2 regions of the Mesorhizobium sp. BH1-1-5 genome follow, and region 2 is predicted to be linked to the other one. Evidence: riboswitches for the same ligand, from Rfam matches in the RefSeq annotation. Region 2 holds a riboswitch; the other holds the start of a gene.
What was found. A riboswitch is a leader RNA that binds a small molecule or an ion and turns the genes downstream of it on or off. The one in region 2 is predicted to bind S-adenosylmethionine.
Positions count from the first base shown of each region.

Region 1: another riboswitch for S-adenosylmethionine. It lies ahead of LB572_RS00835 (O-succinylhomoserine sulfhydrylase); the one in region 2 lies ahead of metX (homoserine O-acetyltransferase MetX).

Region 1 is NZ_JAIUIM010000001.1:170,785-181,901, reverse strand. Features, by position in the region: gene mmsA (multiple monosaccharide ABC transporter ATP-binding protein) at 1-460, shown strand, start outside; gene mmsB (multiple monosaccharide ABC transporter permease) at 457-1,749, shown strand; gene araD1 (AraD1 family protein) at 1,952-2,944, shown strand; gene LB572_RS00845 (hypothetical protein) at 2,969-3,421, shown strand; gene LB572_RS00840 (2'-deoxycytidine 5'-triphosphate deaminase) at 3,435-4,529, opposite strand; SAM riboswitch at 4,607-4,684, shown strand; gene LB572_RS00835 (O-succinylhomoserine sulfhydrylase) at 4,741-5,931, shown strand; gene LB572_RS00830 (ceramide glucosyltransferase) at 6,015-7,160, opposite strand; gene apaG (Co2+/Mg2+ efflux protein ApaG) at 7,481-7,873, shown strand; gene LB572_RS00820 (Hsp33 family molecular chaperone) at 7,924-8,952, opposite strand; gene argF (ornithine carbamoyltransferase) at 9,075-9,986, opposite strand; gene LB572_RS00810 (aspartate aminotransferase family protein) at 10,004-11,117, opposite strand, start outside.
Region 2 is NZ_JAIUIM010000015.1:52,797-63,913, forward strand. Features, by position in the region: gene rbsD (D-ribose pyranase) at 1-198, opposite strand, end outside; gene rbsK (ribokinase) at 195-1,145, opposite strand; gene LB572_RS20465 (sugar ABC transporter ATP-binding protein) at 1,159-2,676, opposite strand; gene LB572_RS20470 (sugar ABC transporter substrate-binding protein) at 2,734-3,702, opposite strand; gene LB572_RS20475 (ABC transporter permease) at 3,853-4,875, opposite strand; gene LB572_RS20480 (phytanoyl-CoA dioxygenase family protein) at 5,009-5,773, opposite strand; gene LB572_RS20485 (AraC family transcriptional regulator) at 5,992-6,807, shown strand; SAM riboswitch at 6,928-7,005, shown strand; gene metX (homoserine O-acetyltransferase MetX) at 7,101-8,270, shown strand; gene metW (methionine biosynthesis protein MetW) at 8,329-8,943, shown strand; gene LB572_RS20500 (glycosyltransferase family 2 protein) at 9,206-10,135, shown strand; gene LB572_RS20505 (ABC transporter ATP-binding protein/permease) at 10,295-11,117, opposite strand, start outside.

The DNA of each region.
Region 1 (11,117 bases), on a different contig from region 2:
CATCAAGCACAATGTGACTTTGGCCAATCTGGGCGGCGTTTCGAGCCGCGGCGTCATCGACGACATGCGCGAGATGAGCGTCGCCAACGACTATCGCAAGAAGACCAACATCCGCGCCTCCAGCGTCTATCAGTTGACCGGCAACCTCTCGGGCGGCAACCAGCAGAAGGTGGTGCTGTCGAAATGGCTGTTCGCCGATCCGGAGGTTTTGATCCTCGACGAGCCGACCCGCGGCATCGACGTCGGCGCCAAGTACGAAATCTACACGATCATCGCGCGCCTCGCCGCCGAGGGCAAAGCGATCATCGTCATCTCGTCGGAAATGCCTGAATTGCTCGGTATCTCCGACCGCATCTATGTCATGAACGAAGGGCGTATCGTCGGCGAAATGGCGGCGAGCGACGCAAGCCAGGAAAAAATCATGCGCGCCATCGTTCGGGGAGAAGGAAAAGCATCATGAGCACAGACAGCGCTCCCGCGCCGCAAAGCGGCGTCGCCGAGGACGTCAAGCAGGGACAGCGCGTCGCCGTCTCGGCGCTGACGACGAACCTGCGCGAATATGGCCTGATCATCGCGCTGATCGTCATCATGCTGTTCTTCCAGTACACGACGTCGGGAACACTGTTCAAACCGGTGAACCTCAGCAACCTGGTGCAGCAGAACTCGTTCATCATCGTGATGGCGCTCGGCATGCTGCTGGTGATCGTCGCCGGCTATATCGACCTCAGCGTGGGATCGGTCGCCGGCTTCATCGGCGCGCTCGCGGCGATGATGATGGTGATCTGGCCGCTCGGGATATTCTCGAATCCGCTGGTGGTCTCGATCGTCTGCCTGATCGTCGGCGGCCTCATAGGCGCGGCGCAGGGTTACTGGATCGCCTATCACCGGATACCGAGCTTCATCGTGACGTTGGCCGGCATGCTGATCTTCCGCGGCATCTGCCAGGCGCTGCTTGGCGGCGGCTCCTCGGTCGGCCCGCTGCCGGACAGCTTCAAGGCGCTGAGCTCCGGCTTTATCCCGGACGTCATCGGCCCGCTCGTGCTGATCCCGCCGACGGTGAATGCCGCCGGCAAGACCATCCTGGGCAGTGGGCTTACGCTGCATATGACGACCATCGTGCTCGGCCTGATCGCGGTGCTCGCCTACGCCTATTTCGGCTTCAGGACACGGCGCAAGCGCGAGCGCCATGGCTATGAGGCGGAGCCCTTCCCGCTGTTCGTCATCAAGACGCTGGTCGGCAGCGCGCTGGCGCTGTTCCTGGTGTTCCAGTTCGCGAGCTACCGGGGCCTGCCGGTCGTGCTCCTGGTGATGGGCGTGCTGATCTCGCTGTTCGTCTTCGTCACCAAGCGCATGACCATCGGACGCCGCATCTATGCGATGGGCGGCAACGCCAAGGCCGCGCAGCTGTCGGGCATCAACACCGAAAGGCTGACGCTGCTCGTCTTCATCAACATGGGCGTGCTGTCGGCGCTGGGCGGCCTGATCATCGCCGCGCGCCTCGGCCAGGCCGTGCCGGCCGCCGGTCTCGGCTCAGAGCTCGACGTCATCGCGGCCGTCTTCATCGGCGGCGCCTCGGCAATGGGCGGCGTCGGCCAGGTAATCGGCGCCGTGGTCGGTGGTTTCATCATGGGCGTGATGAACAACGGCATGTCGATCATGGGCGTCAATGTCGACTGGCAGCAGGTGGTCAAAGGCCTGGTGCTGCTCGGCGCCGTGATCTTCGACGTTTACAACAAGAACAAGGCTTAAGGGCCGGAACAAAGTTCAGGAGGCATACGGGTTTCAGATCGCGAAGCTGCCGGCAACCCGTCGGCATCAAGAAGTCCCGACAAGGACCAGGCTCGCGAGCGCAATCCGGACGAAGAATTTCAACCGTGTCGTGGATCGCTCCACGCCACGCCGGGTAAGGCTTGCCCCGCAGGCAGCCGCTAAATGAGAGAGGATTCGAAACATGCTGATCTCCCAGATCCTCGACGACGCCGAGACGATCCGCGTCGTCGCCCGCAATGGCGGCGGCAAGACCAGGGTCATCAACGGCGCGCGCAGCGTCTATTCGCTGGCGATGGAGGCCGCGCGGACCGGCACGGGGCTCGAAGCGCTGATCGAACGCAAAGGCTATGGCGAGACGGTCGATCTCGATGCCGCCTACAAGAGGGGCAGGCTGGTCTCGCCGATCAACCATCCGGACCCCGCGCATCTGCACCTCACGGGCACCGGCCTGACGCATCTCGGTTCCGCGGCGACGCGCGATTCCATGCACAAGAAGCTCAATGACGGCGAAGAGCAGCTCACCGATTCCATGAAGATGTTCCGCATGGGGCTCGAAGGCGGCAAGCCGGCCAAGGGACAGGCCGGCGTGCAGCCGGAATGGTTCTACAAGGGCAATGGCACGATGGCGGTGGCGCCCGGCGCGCCTCTGGTGTCGCCGGCCTTCGCGCAGGACGGCGGCGAGGAGCCGGAGATCGCCGGCATCTATGTGATCGGCGACGACGGCGCGCCGTTCCGCGTCGGCTTTACGCTGTCGAACGAGTTCTCCGACCATGTGACGGAGCGGGTGAACTATCTGTTCCTCGCCCATTCCAAGCTGCGCAACGCCTCGTTCGGCCCCGAGATCCTGATCGGCGACCTGCCTGCCGACATCCGCGGCGCATCGCGCATCTGGCGCAACGGCAAGCTGTTGTGGGAAAAGCCGTTTCTCTCAGGCGAAGCGAACATGTCGCACACCATCGCCAATCTCGAGCACCACCATTTCAAATATTCGGCCTTCCGCCAGCCGGGCGACGTGCATGTGCATATGTTCGGCACCGCGACGCTCTCCTTCGCCGACGGCATCAGGACCGAGGCCGGCGACACGTTCGAGATCGATGCGCAGGATTTCGGCCTGCCGCTGCGCAACCCGCTGGAGATCGAAAAGCCGGTGAAGGTGGCGGTGAAGGCGCTGTGAGGTAGCGCCAGGCCTGGAGGATAAATGGATCGCAAGCGGATCGGCATTGTCTTGATGGGGGTGATGCTTGCCCTCGCCTGCACTTCCTCCGCGGCTTACGGCGCCGCGAAATGCAGCCCGCAGTCCTACCGCCAAGCTCAAGCGACGATGACGAGCCGGCTTCTGGCCACCGGTTACTCGAAGCCGCAAGCGATCTTTCTGATGCGCAACGCGGATCGCATGACGTCGGCGCTGCGCGCCGACCAGCTAAACGACAAAGCCAGGGCCTGCGGTATCGACTCCGCGCGAGCCTATGTGCTCGCATGCCTCGACAAGCAGTTGTTCCCGTTAAGCGCGGGCCCAGGCTCACCGCTTGATGAAACTAAGCAGACCAAAGGATTTTGGGGCAGAAAGCGCCTGACTGAACGCGAGCTGCTCTTTGTCAGCGACTTCCATGCCTGCCTTGGCGCGGCGAAAGAATTTCTGTTTCGCGGCTGACAAGGCCAGCGGATCAGCGCGCGGCGCGGAAATGCTTGGAGAGCTTGAGGCCCTGCGCCTGATAGTTCGATCCTAGATCGGTGCCGTAAAGCGCCTGCGGCCGCTTCAGCATGTGCTCGTAGACGAGACGGCCGACGATCTGGCCGTGGTCGAGGATGAACGGCACCTCGTGGCTGCGCACTTCGAGCACGGCGCGGCTGCCGGTGCCGCCGGCGGCGGAGTGGCCGAAGCCCGGATCGAAGAAGCCGGCATAGTGGACGCGGAATTCGCCGACCAGCGGATCGAAGGGCGTCATCTCGGCGGCGTAGAGCGGCGGCACGTGCACCGCCTCGCGCGAGACCAGGATGTAGAACTCGTCCGGATCGAGCACCAGCTCGCCGGCGCCGCTCTTGTAGATCGGCTCCCAGAAATCGACGACATCCTGCGCGGCGCGCTTGTCGACATCGACCAGGCCGGTGTGGTGCTTGCCGCGATAGCCGACAAGGCCGTCCTTATCGCCGTCGAGGTCGATGGAGAGCGCGATGCCGCCGCCGGAAATGTTGGGCGGCTCGGTGGCGACCAGCATCTCGGCGCGGTGCAGGTCGCGCAGCTCGTTCTCCGAGAGCAACGCGTTACCAGTGCGGAAACGGATCTGCGATAGCCGCGAGCCGGCGCGCACGACGATCGGGAAGGTGCGCGGGCTGACTTCGAGATAGAGCGGCCCACGATAGCCGGCGGCGATCTTGTCGAACTCGTGGCCGCGATCGGTCATGACGCGGGTGAAGATGTCGAGCCGGCCGGTCGAGCTCTTCGGATTGGCCGAGGCCGATACGTTCGCCGGCAGCGCCAGGCTTTCGAGCAGCGGCACTATGTAGACGCAGCCCGTTTCCAGCACCGCGCCCCCGGTGAGATCGATCTCGTGCAGCTTCAGCCGCTCGAGCTTGTCGGCGACCAAGTGGTCCGGACCAGGCAGGAAGGAGGCGCGCACGCGAAACGCCTTGTCGCCGAGCCTGAGATCGAGGCTGGCCGGCTGGATCTGATCGGCATCGAGGGCGCGCGGCGACTTCAGCGCACCGGACTGGAACAGCGCGGAAATATCCTGGTCGGGGAGAATGCCTGTCTGCCGCAAAGTCTTACTCCGCTCTGCTGGTACAAACCTCTTAATGGAGCCGGCAATTGACGCAAGCGCGGCGCTCATTTAAAGGGTCGTTATCCCGTGGTGATTTGGCCGGTCGGCTTGCAGCCACGTAAAACAAGTCGCTAAAGGACCGTCGAGCCGCAAGGCTATATGGACCGGTTGCGACTTCGCGGCCGGTTTTTTTGTGTCTGGAAGCAGGGCTATGAGCACCAAGAAGCGTAACTGGAAACCTCAAACGGCACTCGTGCATGGCGGAACGCTGCGTTCGCAGTACGGCGAGACCGCCGAGGCGATGTATCTCACGCAGGGCTATGTCTACGAAACGGCGCAGGCCGCGGAAGCCCGCTTCAAGGGCGAGGAGCCGGGTTTCATCTATTCGCGCTACGCCAACCCGACCGTCGATATGTTCGAAAAGCGCATGTGCGCGCTGGAAGGCGCCGAGGATGCCCGCGCCACCGCCTCCGGCATGGCCGCCGTTTCCGCCGCCCTGCTCTGCAGCGTCAAGGCCGGTGATCATATCGTTGCGGCGCGCGCGCTGTTCGGTTCCTGCCGCTGGGTGGTCGAGACGCTGGCGCCGCGCTACGGCATCCAGGCGACGCTGGTCGACGGCACCGACATCGCCAATTGGGAAAAGGCGGTAAGGCCGAACACCAAGCTGTTCTTCCTGGAAAGCCCGACCAATCCGACGCTGGAAGTGGTCGATATCGCCGCGGTCGCCAAGCTCGCCAATTCGATCGGCGCGCGCGTGATCGTCGACAATGTCTTTGCAACGCCGCTGCAGCAGAAGCCCTTGCTGCTCGGCGCCCATATCGTCGTCTATTCGGCGACCAAGCATATAGACGGCCAGGGCCGCTGCCTCGGCGGCGTCATCCTGTCGGACAAGAAATGGATCGACGAGAACCTGCACGACTATTTCCGCCACACCGGCCCGAGCCTGTCGCCCTTCAACGCCTGGACGCTACTGAAGGGCCTGGAGACGCTGCCGCTGCGGGTGCGCCAGCAGACCGAGAGCGCCGGCAAAATCGCCGATTTCCTGGCCGGACGGCCGGAGATCGCACGCATCATCTATCCGGGCCGCGCCGATCATCCGCAGGCGGATGTCGTGAAGAAGCAGATGTCGGGCGGCTCGACGCTGATCTGCCTCGACGTCAAGGGCGGCAAGCAGGCGGCCTTCGCCTTGCAGAACGCGCTCGACATCGTGCTGATCTCGAACAATCTCGGGGACGCCAAGAGCCTGATCACCCATCCGGCGACGACGACCCACAAGAACCTGAGCGACGACGCGCGGGCAGAGCTGGGCATCGGGCCAGGCACGCTCAGGCTCTCCGTCGGCCTTGAGGACGCCGACGATCTGCTGGAGGACATCGAGCAGGCGCTGAAGGCGGCCAAATAGAAAGCCACTGCCAGTCGCGGCCTGAGCCTTCCAGAGCCGCAATCCCGGGCGGAAAAGCGCCACACACTTTTCCTGGAATTGCTTCAGGCGAGCTCTTCCAGTTCGGTCATCGCCTTGGTGCGGATGGTCATGGCGTTGCCGCGCCATTCCACGGCGCCGCCGAACCAGGCGCGCGCCCAGATGGCGGGCAGCATGAAGTCGCGCGCGATCATCGCGGTGACGCTGCGCGGCGACAGGTACCAGCCCTTGGCCGACGCCAGCAGGCATTCCGGCAAATAGGCGATCGCCAGCACGCATAAAGCCGTGCCGGGCAGGCTGACGCCGGCGCCTGCCGCGGCAACCAGCGCCAGCAGCAGCGCCATCGCCGCACCGGTCAGGATCTCCGGCGCGAAGAACAGCGGGAAGGTGACCCGGCGCAGCCGCGCCCAGCGCGCCTGGCGCGACCAGATTTCGGCGCGCGAACGCTGGCCGAGCGGCTGCTCGAAAGGCGAGGCGACGAGATTGACGCGCAAGCCCAGGCTGTTGACCAGCTTGGTGGCGGCCGCGTCCTCGGCGATCTCGGCGGCCAAAGCCTGGATGCCGCCATTGGCGTCCAGCATCGGCTTGTTCCACAGCATGCTCTTGCCCTGGGCGAAGCCAAGGCCGAGCGCCTCGCCGGCATATTGCCAGCGCGCCTGCAGGGTGTTGAGAAACGCGCATTCGACTTCGGCCCAAAACCCGTCCGGCCGCGAGCCGATCGGCGTCGAGCAGACGAGGCCGGTATCCGCGCGCCACGCCGCCATCAGCTGCTGGACATAGTCCCTCGGCATCAGCACGTTGGAATCGGCGAGGACGACCCAATCGTGCCGCGCCGCCTGCCAACCCTTGACGCAGTTGTTGAGCTTGGGATTGGCGCTGATGCGGTCGTCTCCTATCAGCAGCCGCGCCGGAACCTTCGGGTAGCGCGCGATCGCCGCATTGACGAGCCTGACGACCGGGTCTTCGGCGTGCGCGACGCAGAAGATCAGCTCATAGCGGGGCCAGTCGAGCGAGAAGGCGCGCTGCAAGGTCTCCTGCGCGAACGGCTCGACGCCGCGCAAGGGAACGATGATCGAGACCGGCTGGGTGCCTGCTGCGGGCGGCGCAATGACACGCCGCCGTCTGAGCCGCGACGAGGCGAGCAGGATGCTGGCGAGATTGGATAGGAGAAGGGCTGACGAAGCCAGGCCGGCTGCGATAGTCGGTTCCATCGAGATCTGGTCACTCCCGACAGGGCGTTTCACCGTTTCAGCGAAAACGGCGAACCGCTCTATCTCTTTGTTTTCACGCGATCCCGGACGGGAAACCGCTCACACTTTTCCTGCAATTGCTTCAGGCCACAGCGGCCGTTTCATCCGTCGACAGAATGTCCGAGTCGCCCGGCACGGTTTGTGCACACCAACATTGTCATGTGTCACTTAAATGACATTGTTTTTCGGCACCTGCGCCTACAAGGCTGGCAGGACGGTCGGCGCTGCGCGTCAAACAGCGAAGCGCGACGAATGTTCCGCGGCGGCAACCGGAGTGGCCCATGTATCGCGCAGTGACGCGCAACATCGAAGTCCTGGTCAGGCCCTTCTATCTGGAGGACCGCTCCGATCCGTCCGAGAACCGCTATGTCTGGGGCTACCAGGTGACGATCGACAACCGTTCCGATGAATTCGTGCAACTTCTGTCGCGCTACTGGCATATCACCGACGGGCGAGGCCGGGTCGAGGAGGTGCGCGGCGCCGGCGTCGTCGGCGACCAGCCGGAACTCAATCCCGGCGACAGCTATCAGTACACCTCAGGCTGCCCGCTCTCGACGCCGTCGGGCATCATGGTCGGCCACTACACGATGCGCAACGGCCGCGGCGAGACGTTCGATATCGCCATTCCGGCTTTCTCGCTCGACATGCCGGGGACGAGGCGCACGGTGAATTAAAGAACTCGAGTTCCTAGCCCCACGAAGTGGGGAGAGGAACCGGAGCTTTCTTACTTCACGAATTCGGCCGGATCGAAGTCGTATTGCGTCGAGCAGAACTCGCAGGCGACATGGATGCCGCCGTCCTCGGTCGAGTCCTTGATCTCCTGCGCCGAAAAGCCTTCGAGGATGCCGTGGATCTTCTCGCGCGAGCAGGAGCACTGGTCGGCGACCGGCACGCCGCGGAAGACGCGCACGCCGTGTTCGTGGAACAGCCGGTAGAGCAGCCGCTCGGCGCCCACCGTCGGGTCGATCAGCTCGGTCGGCTCGATAGTGCCGAGCAGCGCCAGCAATTCCTGCCAGGAATTGTCGGCCGGCTGATGCGTAACGTCCCGCGGATCGCCGTCGCCGCCCGAAATGTCGGGCACGCGCATGCGCTCCGGCGCCTGCGGCAGGAACTGCGCCAGGATGCCGCCGGCGCGCCACTGCTCGCGCGCGCCGGCCGGGCCGGGCGTGACCAGCTTGGCGACCGACATCTTGATCTCAGTCGGGATCTGCTCCGACTGCCGGAAATAGGTGCGCGCGGCATCCTCCAGCGAGGTGCCGTCGAGCTGCACGATGCCCTGGTAGCGCTGCGTATGCGCGCCCTGGTCGATGGTCAAAGCCAGCACGCCGTCGCCAAGCAGCACCTGCTGCGAGGTCTCGCCGGCGGCGATCAGCGCCTGCAGCCGGTCGGCATCGAAGCGCGCATAGGCGCGCAGCGCATCCGGCGTGCTGAAGTCAGCCACCAGCATATCGACCGGACCGTCGGTGCGGGTCTGCAGGATGAACTTGCCTTCGAACTTCAGCGAGGTGCCGAGCAGCACGGTGAGCACGCAGGCTTCCGCCAGCAGGCGGGCGACCGGCTCGGGATAATCGTGGCGGCTCAAGATGGCGTCGAGCATCGGCCCGAGCTGCACGGTGCGACCGCGCACATCGAGCGGCGCGACCTCATAGGGCACGACGTGATCGTCGCCGGCGAAGCCGAATTCACCGAGTTGGGGTTTATGCTCAGCCAAGGTATGGGTTTCCAACATGACAAAACTCCGGGGCGCAGCCATGCAACCCGATGAGCCGCATGCGTCGAAGCGCGTTCAATTTACGTGATGGCCCGCAAATAGGCATCACATATCCCCGGATCAAGTTTACACCGATCGGGCCGGAGCCATCGGGTCGGCCCTTCTCAAGCGCCCAGGCACCAGGCCAGCACCGCCTTCTGGGCGTGCAGCCGGTTCTCGGCCTCGTCGAAGACCACCGAATGCGGCCCGTCGATCACCTCGTCGGTGACCTCCTCGCCGCGATGCGCGGGCAGGCAGTGCATGAACAACGCATCGGGCTTGGCCTTGGCCATCAGCGCCGCATTAACCTGATAGGGCAGGAAGACGTTGTGGCCACGGGCGCGATGCTCCTGGCCCATCGAGACCCAGCTGTCGGTGACGACGCAGTCGGCCTGGTCGACGGCCTCTTCGGCGGACCTGGAAAACCTGACCTTGCCGCCATTGGCCTTCGACCAGTCGACATATTTCTCGAAAGGCTCGCTGCCTTCGGGCACCGCGACATTGAGATTGAAGCGGAACCGTGCCGAGGCTTCGAGCAGCGAATGCAGCACATTGTTGCCGTCGCCGGTCCAGGCGAAGGTCTTGCCGGCCACCGGACCGCGATGCTCCTCATAGGTCATGATGTCGGCCATGAGCTGGCAGGGATGCGTGTCGTCGGTCAACCCGTTGATGACCGGAACGGTGGCGTTTCCGGTGAGCTCCAGCAGCCGGTCATGCGAGGTGGTGCGGATCATGATGGCGTCGACGTAGCGCGACAGCACTTTTGCTGTGTCGGCGATGGTCTCCGAACGGCCGAGCTGCATCTCGGTGCCGGTCAGCATGATGGTCTCGCCGCCGAGTTGGCGCATGCCGACGTCGAAGGACACGCGCGTGCGCGTCGACGGCTTGTCGAAGATCATGGCCAGCACCTTGCCGTCGAGCGGTTTGGAACGCTCACCCGCCTTGAGCCTGGTCTTTCGCGCCATCGCGTCGTCCAGCATGATGCGCAGGTCGCCCGCGGAAACGGCGGATAGATCGGTGAAGTGGCGAACACTCATCGGCAGGTTTCCAGAAATTATTTCGCGGCTTCGGCCGCAATCGCGTCGGTCAGCCCCTTGGCGCCGGCGCGAATGCGCTCCAGCGCCTCGCCGATCTCCCCGTCGGCAACGGTGAGCGGCGGCAGGAGGCGGATGACATTGTCGCCTGCCGGCACGGCAAGCAGGTGCTGGTCGCGCAGCGCCATGTTCACCTTGGTGTTTGGCATGGCGCATTTCAGGCCGAGCATCAGGCCGGTTCCCCTGATGCCCTCGATGACATCGGGAAACTCGTCCGCGACCCCAGCCAGCCCCTGTTTCAGAAGCAGCGCCTTGCGCTGCACGTCCTCGAGGAAGCCATCGGCCAGAACCACGTCGAGCACCGCGTTGCCGACCGCCATCGCCAGCGGATTGCCGCCGAAGGTGGTGCCGTGCACGCCGGCCGTCATGCCGGCCGCCGCCTCATCCGTGGCAAGGCAGGCGCCCATCGGGAAGCCGCCGCCGATGCCCTTGGCGATCGCCATCAGGTCGGGCGTGACGCCGGCCCATTCATGCGCGAACAGCTTGCCGGTGCGGCCGATGCCGCACTGGACTTCGTCGAAGATCAAAAGCAGGCCATGCTGGTCGCAAAGCTGCCGCAGCCGCTTCAGCGATTGCGTCGGCACCGGGCGGATGCCGCCCTCGCCCTGCACCGGTTCGATCAGGATCGCCGCGGTCTCCGGCGTGATCGCCTTTTCGGCCGCGTCGATGTCGTCATAAGCGACCTGGTCGAAGCCTTCGACCTTCGGGCCGAAGCCTTCGAGATACTTGTACTGGCCGCCGGCGGCGATCGTCGCCAGCGTGCGGCCATGGAAGGCACCCTCGAAGGTGATGATGCGGAAACGCTCGGGATGGCCCTTGACGAACTGATAGCGCCTGGCCGTCTTGATGGCGCATTCCAGCGCCTCGGCGCCCGAATTGGTGAAGAACACCTTGTCGGCAAAGGTGGCATCGACCAGCCGCTCGCCCAGCCGGCGCTGTTCCGGGATCTCGTATAGATTGGAGACGTGCCAGAGCTTGGCGGCCTGTTCGGTGAGCGCTGCGACCAGATGCGGATGGCTGTGGCCCAACGAATTCACCGCAATACCGCCCGCGAAGTCGAGATATCGCTCGCCC
Region 2 (11,117 bases):
GCGTTCGGCGATCAGGTTGGCCGCGATCGGCGTCAGCACGGTCTCGAGATCGGGAATGTCGGGCGCGATCGCGAGGTCGATGCGCCATGCGCTCGACGGAATGGGAAAACCCGCGTCGCAGACGATCATCAGGTCGCCATGCCCCATGGAGGCGATGGCGTGAGCGAGTTCGGCGTTAAGCAGTCGGTTGCGGTTCACGGTTGCTCCTTCCACACGGTTTTCATGGCTTCGGCATAAAGCGCGTCGGCCTGGGCGCGCTGGGGCAGGCCGGGAATGACGCCGAGCCTGGTGCAGGCGATCGCGCCGCAGACGACGCCGAAACGCACGGCGTCGACGATGTCGCGGCCTTCGGCAAGCGCCATGGCGAAGCCCGAATTGAAGGCATCGCCCGCGCCGGTCGTGTCGGTGACCTCCACCGGCACCGCCGGCACCATGACGTCGATCTCGTCGGTCAGGATGAGCGCGCCGCTGCGGCCGAGTGTGACGACGACGTTGCGCACGCCGCGCCGCCGCAATTCCCGGGCGAGCTCGCGCGAGGACCGCGGATCGTCGGCGGGCAGGCCGAGCAAGATGCGCAGTTCGCTTTCATTCGGAGTGAGGTAATCGACCCAGGCGAAGATCGTGTCCGGCAGCTGGCGCGCCGGCGCCGGGTTGAGGATCGTCCTTGCGCCATGCTTGCGGCCAAGCTCCATCGCCCGCGTGGCGGCGGCCGTCGGCACCTCCAGAACGGTCATCACGACATCGCTCTCGGCGATGCGCGCCTCGGCCGTGTCGACCGTGGCCGCGTCCATCAGCTCGTTGGCGCCCATGTCGAGGATGATGAAGTTCTCGCCCTTGTTGTTGAGGATGATGAAGCCGACGCCGGTCGCCCGCTCCGTCCGCGTGGTCACGAGGCTGGTGTCGACGCCTTCGGCCGCATAGAGATCGGTGGCGATGCTGGCGAGCTTGTCGGTACCGAGGATGGCGAGCAGCGACGACGACGCGCCCAGACGCGCCGTTGCAACGGCCTGGTTGGAGCCCTTGCCGCCCGGACCCATGTCGAAATCGGTGCCGAGCATGGTTTCGCCGAAAATGGGCAGCTTGGGTGCCCGCATGGTCAGCCCGACCGCGAAGCTGCCGACGATGGTTATCTTTGGCTTGGTCATCCGCATTCCCGTCTCAGGATGTCATGGCGCGCGCGAGGATCGCCGTCTCGTTGATAGCCTGGCCAGTGAGTTCACCAGACAGGCGGCCGTCGCGCAGCACAAGCACTCGTTCGGCATTCATGATCAACTCCGGTATCTCCGACGAGATCATGACGATCGCCATGCCTTCGCCGGCGATGCCGCGCAGGATCGAGTAGATTTCCGCCTTGGCGCCGACGTCGATGCCGCGCGTCGGCTCGTGAAGCACCAGCACGCGCGGATTGGTGACGAGGCTGCGGCCGAGGATGATCTTCTGCTGGTTGCCGCCCGAAAGCGTTCCCAGTTTCTGGCCAAGATGTGAAATCCGCGCATCGAGCCGCGCGACCTGGGCGCGCGCCTCGCGTTTCACCGCGCCGCGCCGCACGAAGCCGGCCAGCGAAAAGCGCGCCAGCGAGGCGGAGACGACATTGTCGGCCACGCTCATCTGCAGCAGGCCGCCGGAACCGCGCCGGTCGGCCGGAACGAAGGACATGCCGAGGCGGATCGCGGCGAGCGGATCGGCGCCGCGCAGTTCCTTGCCGTCTATGGTGACCTTGCCACGCCGGGCGCAGAGCCCGAAAAGCGCGTCGCCAAGTGCGTCCTTGCCGGAATCGGGAAGTCCGCCGATGCCGAGGATCTCGCCGGCGCGCACGCTGAAGCTGACGTCCTCCAGCCCCTCCGCCTCGAGGTTCTCGACCTTCAGCACGGCGTCCTCGTCCTCAGGCCTGGGCTCGACCTGAAGCGACCATTGCAGGGCGGCATCGAGGTCGCGGCCAACCATGGCCCGGATGAGCTGGTCCTCCGACAGGCCCTCATTGTCCAACGTGACGATCGTACGGCCATCGCGCATCACCGTGACGCGGTCGGCTATATCCAGCACCTCGCGCAGATGGTGCGATACGTAGATGATGGTCACGCCCTCGGCGCGAAGCTGCCTGACGACCTCGAAAAGCCTTTCGCTTTCGCGTTTGGAAAGCGCCGAATTCGGCTCGTCCAGCACCAGCACGCGGGCCTTCTGGCGGATGGCGCCGGCGATTTCGACCAGCTGCATCTCGGCGACCGAGAGACGACCGACCTTGGTGTCGGGGTCGAGGCCGCCCATGCCGAGCCGGGTGAGCGCGTCCCGCGCCTCCCGCCGCATCATGTCGCGTGGCAGCAGCGAAACGGCCGAGCGCGCCGCCATGTCCGACATCATGATGTTTTCGGCCACGCTCATCGTCGGGCAGAGCGCCAGCTCCTGGTAGACGACGGTGATGCCATGGGCGCGGCTGTCGAGCGGGGAGGCCAGTTTCACCTCCCTGCCGTCGACCCGAAGCTTGCCGCCATCGGGGCGCAGGTCGCCGGCCAGGATGTTCATCAGGGTCGACTTGCCGGCGCCGTTCTCGCCGATCACGGCGTGAACCTCGCCGGCCCGGAAGCCGACGGAAATACGATCAAGCGCGAGCATGCCGGGGAACCGCTTGGTCAGTCCGGCGATCTCGACGATGTTTGCGAGCGAGGGGGCGGCCGTCATCGAGCTGGCTCGACGGCCGGCGGGACCTGTGGCCCGCCGGCCGTCACGCTGGCCTTGTTACTTCTTGGCCACCTCGGCGATGTTCTCCTTGGTGTAGACGCCGACGCCGGTGTCGAGGTTCTCGATCGTCTGGCCCTTGAGGAACTGGACGATGAGGTCGACCGCGGCGAAGCCCTGCTTTTCCGGAGCCTGGTCGATCGTGGCCTGCACGTCGCCGCTCTGCACGAGCTGCACGGTCTGGTCGAGCAGGTCGAAGCCGACCACCTTCACCTTGTCGGCGGCCTTGTTGCGCTCGACCCAGGTGCCGGCGGCGGGAGTGGAGCAGCATTCCAGCGACAGGACGCCGGAGATCGAGGGGTTCGCCAGCATGGCGTTCTCGATCGCCGAATAGATCTTCTGCGGATCGGTGCCGGTGTTCAGCGTGCTGACCACCTCGATGCCGGGCTCGGCCTTCAGCGCCTCGCGCACGCCTTTTTCGCGATCGAGCGACCACTGGGCGGCGGCGTCGATGGTGGTGATCATCACCTTGCCCTTGCCGCCGAGGACCTTGGCCATCAGCTTGCCGGCCTCGCGGCCCGACTGCACGAGGTCCTGGCCGGCGAAAGCCAGGCGCTTGCTTTCGGGATTGTCGGTGTTGAAGGTGACGACCGGGATACCGGCGGCGATCACCTTGTCGATCAGCGGCGCCAGCGCGTCGGTCGACACCGACGAAATCGCCAGGCCGTCCATCTTGCTCATCAGCGTCTCGATCTCGCTGATCTGGCCGTCGGCGTCGGCGCCGACCGGGCCGATGAACTGCGCGTTGACCTTGTCGGAGGTCGCCGCGCGCTGGACGCCGGCCTTCATGAACGGCGCGAACTCGTTCGAGACGTCATGGTAGGAAACATAGATGTCGAGCGGTTGGCCGGCGGCGATCTTGGCCTTGATGCGGTCGGCGAGCGAGAAATCGGCGAGCTTGGCCTCGGCATGCGCGAGCGCGGGCAAGAGGCTGAGCGCCGCCGCGAGAATGATGTGTCTGATTTTCATGGATAGTCCTCCCTTTTTTGTTTGGCTTGATTGCCCTCAGAGCATGATGCCGAAAAGTGCGCAGCGGTTTCCGGACGACATCATGTTCTATCTCTTTGATTTAGAACCGGATTCAGATTTCAAGTTGCGGCCTGAAACCTGGATCCGGTTCTAGGTCGCGCGGCGCGTGGTCCATTTATCGATGCCGACGGCGATGATGATGACGAGGCCGATCATCAGCTCCTGCACGAAGGGCGACACACCCATCAGCACAAGGCCGTTGCGCATCACGCCGATGATCAGCACGCCGAGTATGGTTCCAAGGATGGTGCCCTCGCCGCCCGACAGCGAGGCGCCGCCGACGATGGTCGCGGCAATGACGTCGAGCTCCAGCCCGAGGCCGGTGCGGCCAGCCTGCCCGCTGGGCAGGAAGGCGAGGCTGAGGATGCCGGCGAAGGCGGCGAGCAGCCCCATCAGCACGAAGGCCCAGATCTTCACGGTGTTGACGGAAATGCCCGACACGCGCGCCGCCTTGGCGCTGCCGCCCACGGCATACACCCGGAAACCGAAGTTCGAATAGGAAAGCACCAGCCATGCCAGCACGGCGATGATGGCGAAGAACACGAGCTGCATCGGAATGACGCTGAACAGATAGCCCTGCCCCATGAAGCTGAAGGTCTCGAGAACGTCGGGAAGCGCGCCGTTGCGCGCGTTGACGGTGACGGGCTGGCCGTTGGTCAGGATGAGCGCGGCGCCGCGCACGATGCTGAGCATGCCAAGCGTGGCGATGAGCGAAGGCAGGCGGCCGTAGGTGGACAGGATACCGTTGATGACGCCGATGACGGCGCCGGCGAAGAGGCCGACCGCGAGCGCCGGCAGCAACCCCCAGCCGGCGATGATCAGCATGCCGGTGACAAGCCCGGAGAAGGCGTAGGTCGATCCGACGGACAGATCCACCTCGCCGGAGATCAGCACGAACGTCATGCCGACCGCCATGATCCCGAGCAGCGAAACCTGTCGGCCTATGTTCAAGAGGTTCAGCGAGGTGAGGAAGGCGTCGGTCGCGAAGGTCAGGAACAGGCAGATTACGACCAGCGCGATGAACACGCCAGCCTCACGGACCCGCAAGAGTCGCGACAATTCAAACCGGCCTGCGGCTGCCGCGCGCGCGCCGCTCCTGACCGTATCGGCCATCCATTCCTCCCTCGACGGCGGCGTGACGGCTGCAGCCGTCCGTCGCTGTTCTTCATCTTCCCATCGATCCGTGGCCTGGGCCCAGGCCCGGATCGATGTCCTCAAGGCCGGGCCTGCGCCCGGCCGGGCCTGCTCACGAAGCCTGCTGGAAAGAGCCCGCAGGCACCTTGCGCAATTGTTCGTAGTTGCCGTATTCGCGCACCTTCTTGAAAGGCGCGTTCTCGACGGCGTTGTAGGAGCAGATGTAGCCCCAGCGATATGTGTCGGAGCGGTTCGCGTCCGAGCGGTGCAGCAGGTTGCCGTCGAAGATCAGGCCGTCGCCCGCCTCCATCTCGACATAGATGTGCTCGAAACGCTTGAGGGCCGCTTCGAGATGCTCCTGCTCGACATTGGTCTGGTCATTCTCGCGGATATGGTTGAGGCGGCCGAGCTTGTGCGTGCCCTTGAGCACCTGAAGGCAGCCGTTTTCGCGCGTGGCCTTGTCGAGCGCGACGTAGATGCTCATCATTTCCGGCGCCAGGCAGCCGTAATTGTACCAATAGCCGAAGTCCTGGTGCCATTCCCACGCGCCGCCTTCGTTAGGCTGCTTCATCGTCATCTTGTGGCTGTAGAGGTAGATCGGCTTGCCGACGGCGTCCTCGGCCAGGTCGACCATGCGCTCGTCGCGGGCCAGCAGGCCGTATTTGTCGTCCTCGGCCTTGGTCCACATCTTCAAAAGCGTGGTCTTGCCCTCCTTGTCGCCCTTGGACATCACGCCGCCATTGCTCTGCTCCTTTTCGAGCTGCTTGCGGGCGTGGTCGCGAAAGTTGGCGACTTCGCCGGCGCCCAGCAGGCCACGGCGAATGATGTAGCCGTCGCGTGCGTAGAGTTCGGCCTCGTGTCTGGTCATCGCGAGCATCGGTATTCTCCCTGGAACCCCGAGCGTCCCGCGATGCCGCGCGGGCGCCCCTGAACCTTTTTGAAGGCCCGGTTCCGATTCGTTTCCGGCCGGAATTGCCAGGCTCATGAAGAGAAATTTAGCCCCTCCACCGGGGAACAAAATGGACAAAGGGAACGCATTTTTTGTATAAAGCGCGCATGCAAAAAAGGACGTCCGTAATTGAGAGTTTCCACTATATGCCAGCCCCGGCCTGGACCCGGGCCGCGTTCAGCGTGCTGCGCGCCGGAAAAGTCGCCGCCGGGCCGGATTACCGGATAGAACGCGCCATCTATCCCGGACAGGACATCCTCTATTGTCTTGCCGGTGCCGGCTATGTCGAAACGCTTGGGCAAAGGATCGACGTCGGCCCTGGTCAACTGGTCTGGATGGCGAACGAGGCGCCGCATGTCCATTCCGCCGATCCCCGGGATCCCTGGACGGTGCTTTGGTTCAGGCTGGACGGGCCGGAGCCGGCGATCCTGCGGCGCAAGCTGTTCGGCGAGGACGCGCCGCGCGCCACCTTCGCCGAGGGAGCGGCTCCGGTCCCGTGGTTCGAGCGCCTGTTTGCCGCGTTGCGCCGCCGCGACGCCAGCCTCGATCTGCGCCTTTCGCATCTGGTTGCCGAATTCCTGCTCCTGATCGATCGCGCATTGGCGGGGCCCGACAGCGACGACCTGCCGAAACCGCTCGCTTCCGGGATCGAAGCGATGCGCGGGGCGCTCGGTTTTGCATGGAACGCGTCGGCTCTGTCAGCCGCCACCGGGCTCGGGCCGTCGCAGACCCGGCGGATGTTTCAGCGCTATCTTCGCACCAGCCCGCATCAGTGGCTGATGCGCGAGCGGTTGATGCACGCGCAGTCGCTGCTGGTGCAGGACGACCAGCCGATCGCCGAGATTGCCGAGACATGCGGCTTTTGCGACGTCTATCATTTCGGCCGCGAATTCAAGCGATCCATCGGCATTTCGCCTTCGGCCTGGCGGCGCAGCGAACTGGGCGTTGCGCCGAAGCGCTGAGCAGATTCCGCGAAGGCGTCATGCGGCTTTCCGGCAAGAATCTGCGACGAGAAATGCGTGCCATGTGTCGGCCTGCCAGGCTACCCGTTGACGAAGCGCGGCGCTGGTCCTAGAAGGTCTGCAGACTCCCGTGGTGATTTGGCCGGTCGGCTTGCAGCCACGTTAAACAACTCGCTAAAGGGCCGTTTGCAACCTGTAACCGGCTTTGCGACGGCAATGCCGGTTTTTTGTTGTCCGCTGCCGGCCGGACACCGCATCGGACGAGACCGATGCGGCACAGGATGAGGACGGACATGGCCGCTCAGCGCGCTGCAAGAACCAAGGACGAGGTCGACCATCCGTCGAGCCCGGTGCTGCAGTTCGGCCCGGACAAGCCGCTGAAGCTCGATGCCGGCACTATCCTTTCGCCTTTCCAGATCGCCTACCAGACCTACGGCACGCTCAACGACGCGCGCTCCAACGCCATCCTCGTCTGTCACGCGCTGACTGGCGACCAGCACGTCGCCAACACCAACCCGGTGACCGGCAAGCCGGGCTGGTGGGAGGTGCTGATCGGCCCCGGCAAGATCATCGACACCAACCGTTTCTTCGTCATCTGCTCCAACGTCGTCGGCGGCTGCCTCGGCTCGACCGGCCCGGCCTCGACCAATCCGGCGACTGGCAAGCCGTACGGGCTCGACCTGCCGATCATCACCATCCGCGACATGGTGCGCGCGCAGGCGATGCTCATCGATCATTTCGGCATCGAAAAGCTGTTTTGCGTGCTTGGCGGCTCGATGGGCGGCATGCAGGTGCTGGAATGGGCCGCAAGCTACCCGGAGCGCGTGTTCTGCGCCCTGCCGATCGCCACTGGCGCCCGCCATTCCTCGCAGAACATCGCCTTCCACGAAGTCGGCCGACAGGCCGTCATGGCCGATCCGGACTGGCATGGCGGCAAATATCTCGATTTCGGCAAGCGCCCGGAAAAGGGGCTCGCCGTCGCGCGCATGGCCGCCCACATCACCTACCTTTCGGAAGCAGCGCTCCACCGCAAGTTCGGCCGCAACCTGCAGGACCGCGAGGCGTTGACCTTCGGCTTCGACGCCGATTTCCAGATCGAGAGCTATCTGCGCCACCAGGGCATGACCTTCGTCGACCGCTTCGACGCCAACTCCTACCTCTATCTGACCCGCGCCATGGACTATTTCGACCTTGCCGCCGACCACGGCGGGCGCCTTGCCGACGCTTTCGCCGGCACCAAGACGCGCTTTTGCCTGGTCTCCTTCACCAGCGACTGGCTGTTCCCGACCGAGGAGAGCCGATCGATCGTGCATGCCCTGAACGCCGCGGGCGCTTCCGTCTCCTTCGTCGAGATCGAGACCGATCGCGGCCACGACGCCTTCCTGCTCGACGAGCCGGAGCTGTTCGCGGCCATCAACGGCTTCGTCGCGTCGGCCGCCCGCGCCAGAGGGCTCAGCGCATGACCCCGAAACGCAGCGGGCCTTTCGGACGGGGATCATGCGCCACGCAGGAGGCGACGCCATGACCGTCAATCGCGCCCAGCGTGTCGACCTCGACGTCGTCACCGACCTGATCCCGGCCAATTCGCGCGTCCTCGACGTCGGCTCGGGCGACGGCGTGCTTCTGGAACTCCTGCAGGAGACCAGGCAGGTCGACGGCCGCGGTCTGGAACTGTCGCAGCGCGGCGTCAACGAATGCGTGGCGCGCGGGCTATCGGTTATCCAGGGCGACGCCGACACGGATCTGAAATTCTACGCCGACAAGGGCTTCGACTTCGTCGTGCTGTCGCAGACGCTGCAGGCGACCCGCAACCCGAAGGTCGTGCTCGACGAGCTGCTCAGGATCGGCAACCGCGCCATCGTCTCCTTCCCCAATTTCGGCCATTGGCGCGTGCGCTTTTCACTGCTGGTCAAGGGCAGGATGCCGGTCACCAAGGACCTGCCCTACTCCTGGTACGACACGCCCAACATCCACTTCTGCACCATCCGCGACTTCGTCAACCTGTGCGAGGAACTCGGCGCGACCGTCGAGAAAGCGACCGCGCTCGACGCCAACGGCCAGAAGATCGGCCTGTCGATGCCCTGGTGGTTCTGGAACTTCTTCGGCCAGCAGGCGGTGTTTTTGCTGAGGCGCTGATGCCGCGGAGGCCGAGTTCCACAAGCGTATGGTTCTTGCCGCTGTCCCCTGGCCGGCGGCCCGTCACGCCGGCCGGAACGCCGATGTGTTGCCATCAAACCGCAATGTTGCAGAAAAGCCACCAATTTCGGCATTTCTGGGCCGGCATGGCGTGACACAAGCGGGGCTTTTTTGTAGCGTTTGCCGCAAATCAGAGGTGGGAACGAAGATCGCCATCGGACCCATCCGACAAACACCAGATCCGACCGGCGGTGGCAGCCCGATGTCGAACCAGGACGTTCCGCTGATCTCAGTGATCACGCCGACCCACAACCGGCGTAGCCAGGTCGTGCGCGCGGTGGAAAGCGTTCTGGCGCAGACACTTACCCACTTCGAGCATATCGTGGTCGACGACGGTTCGACCGACGGCACGGCTGCCGCGCTGGCCGAAATTCGCGACCCGAGGCTGATTTACGTCGGCGCCAAATGGCGCGGCGCCAATGCTGCGCGCAATGCGGGCATCGAGCGCGCGCGGGCACCGGTCGTGACGTTTCTTGATTCGGACGATGTCTATCTGCCGGACCGGCTGGAGCGGACGCTGGCGCGCTTCGACGAGAAGCCTTCGCTCGAAGTGCTGATCAGTTCCTTCCTGTCGCTGAAGGGCGGCCGCAGCACCAAATGCATCAATCGCGAAGCCTTCCTCGACAAGGGCACGCTGCAGCGCGCCCTGGTCTCGCAGACCATCTTCATTGCCGGCTCGGCAATCACGGCGAGGCTCGAGTCGTTGCTCGCGATCGGCGGCTACGACAGCGACGTGACGCGCATGCAGGACCGCGAACTGCTGCTGCGCTTTGCCCAACGCAGCGGCGCCTTGCTGTCCGAGGACATCGACTGGAAGAAATACAATTCGGAGAATTCGATCTCCGGCCGCCGCGACGGCTATGTCGAGGCCTACGCCAATCTGATCGACAAGCATCCTTATATCGCCGACCGCTATCCCGACGTTCCGCCTTACATGATCGCGCGGCAGATCATCGCCGATATCCTCAAGGGCAGGTTGCCGCAGGCATTTTCGGGCTACCACGCCAACCGGTCGTCCAAGTCGCTCGGCTACTCGCCGGCCGAACTCTTGCGCGGCTATGTCGTCGGCCGCCGCGGGCGGCGCGACTGCTACGACGAGTTCCGCGCCAAATACGGCGCCCGGGCGATCTGATCGTTTCGTGAGGCGACCGTGACAGAAAGCCGCCCGCGCTTTTCCTGAAATTATCTTAATGCATGTCGCCCAGAAGTGCGCAGCGGTTCTGGGACAACGACATGCATCAAAACAAAGGCTTAAAGCGCGTCGCCTGGATCCGTTTCAGCGCGACGCGCTTTAGGCTTCCGTTGATTCCTTCTTGCGGCGCGCCGCCGGAGGCGGCGGCTCGATCGCCCCTGCCCGAACGCGCGCGGGTTTCAGTGCCTGGGCCCCGGAATCCTTCACGATGTTCAGCGAGCGGGGGAAGAACTGGTTGTTGTGCTGACCGCGCCCGATATTGATGATCGCGGTTTCGGGCAGGCGTTTCTGCAGCATGGCCAGCACGCGCCTTAGGGACGGCCCGTCGAACGCGTCGAGCGCTTCGTCGATGATCACCCATTTCGGCTTGCGCAGGGCGAGCCTGGCGAAAGCCAGCGCCCGTTGTTCGTCATCGCCGAGCTCGCGTTCCCAGCGCCCGGGATGGTCGAGGGCGGCTGCCAGCCGGTCGAGGCCGACCTCGGCGAGCACCGCCTCGATCTCGGCATCGCTGGCCGGAGGCTCGCCATTCGGATGGTCGAGAACCTCGCGCAACGTGCCGGCCGGGAAATAGGGCACGCGCGGCACGAAGATGGGGGTCTCGCCGGCCGGCAGGCCGATCCGGCCGCTCCCCCATGGCCACAGGCCGGCAATGGCGCGGAAGAACAATGTCTTGCCCGCGCCCGGCTCGCCGGTGATCATGACGCGCTCGCCGGAGTGGATTTCGACATCGGTCTGGGCAAGCTTGGTGCAGCCTTCCGGCGAAGACACCTGAAGTTTGTCGAAGGTCAGGCTGCCATTGGCGTTCTCTCCGAATTGGATGCGTTTTTCCGTGTCGTGCAGCGCATCGGTCTCGGTGAGCGCTATGCGGAAGTCCGCCACGCGCATCAGCGTCGCGCGCCAGTCGGCGATGCTGCCGATGTTG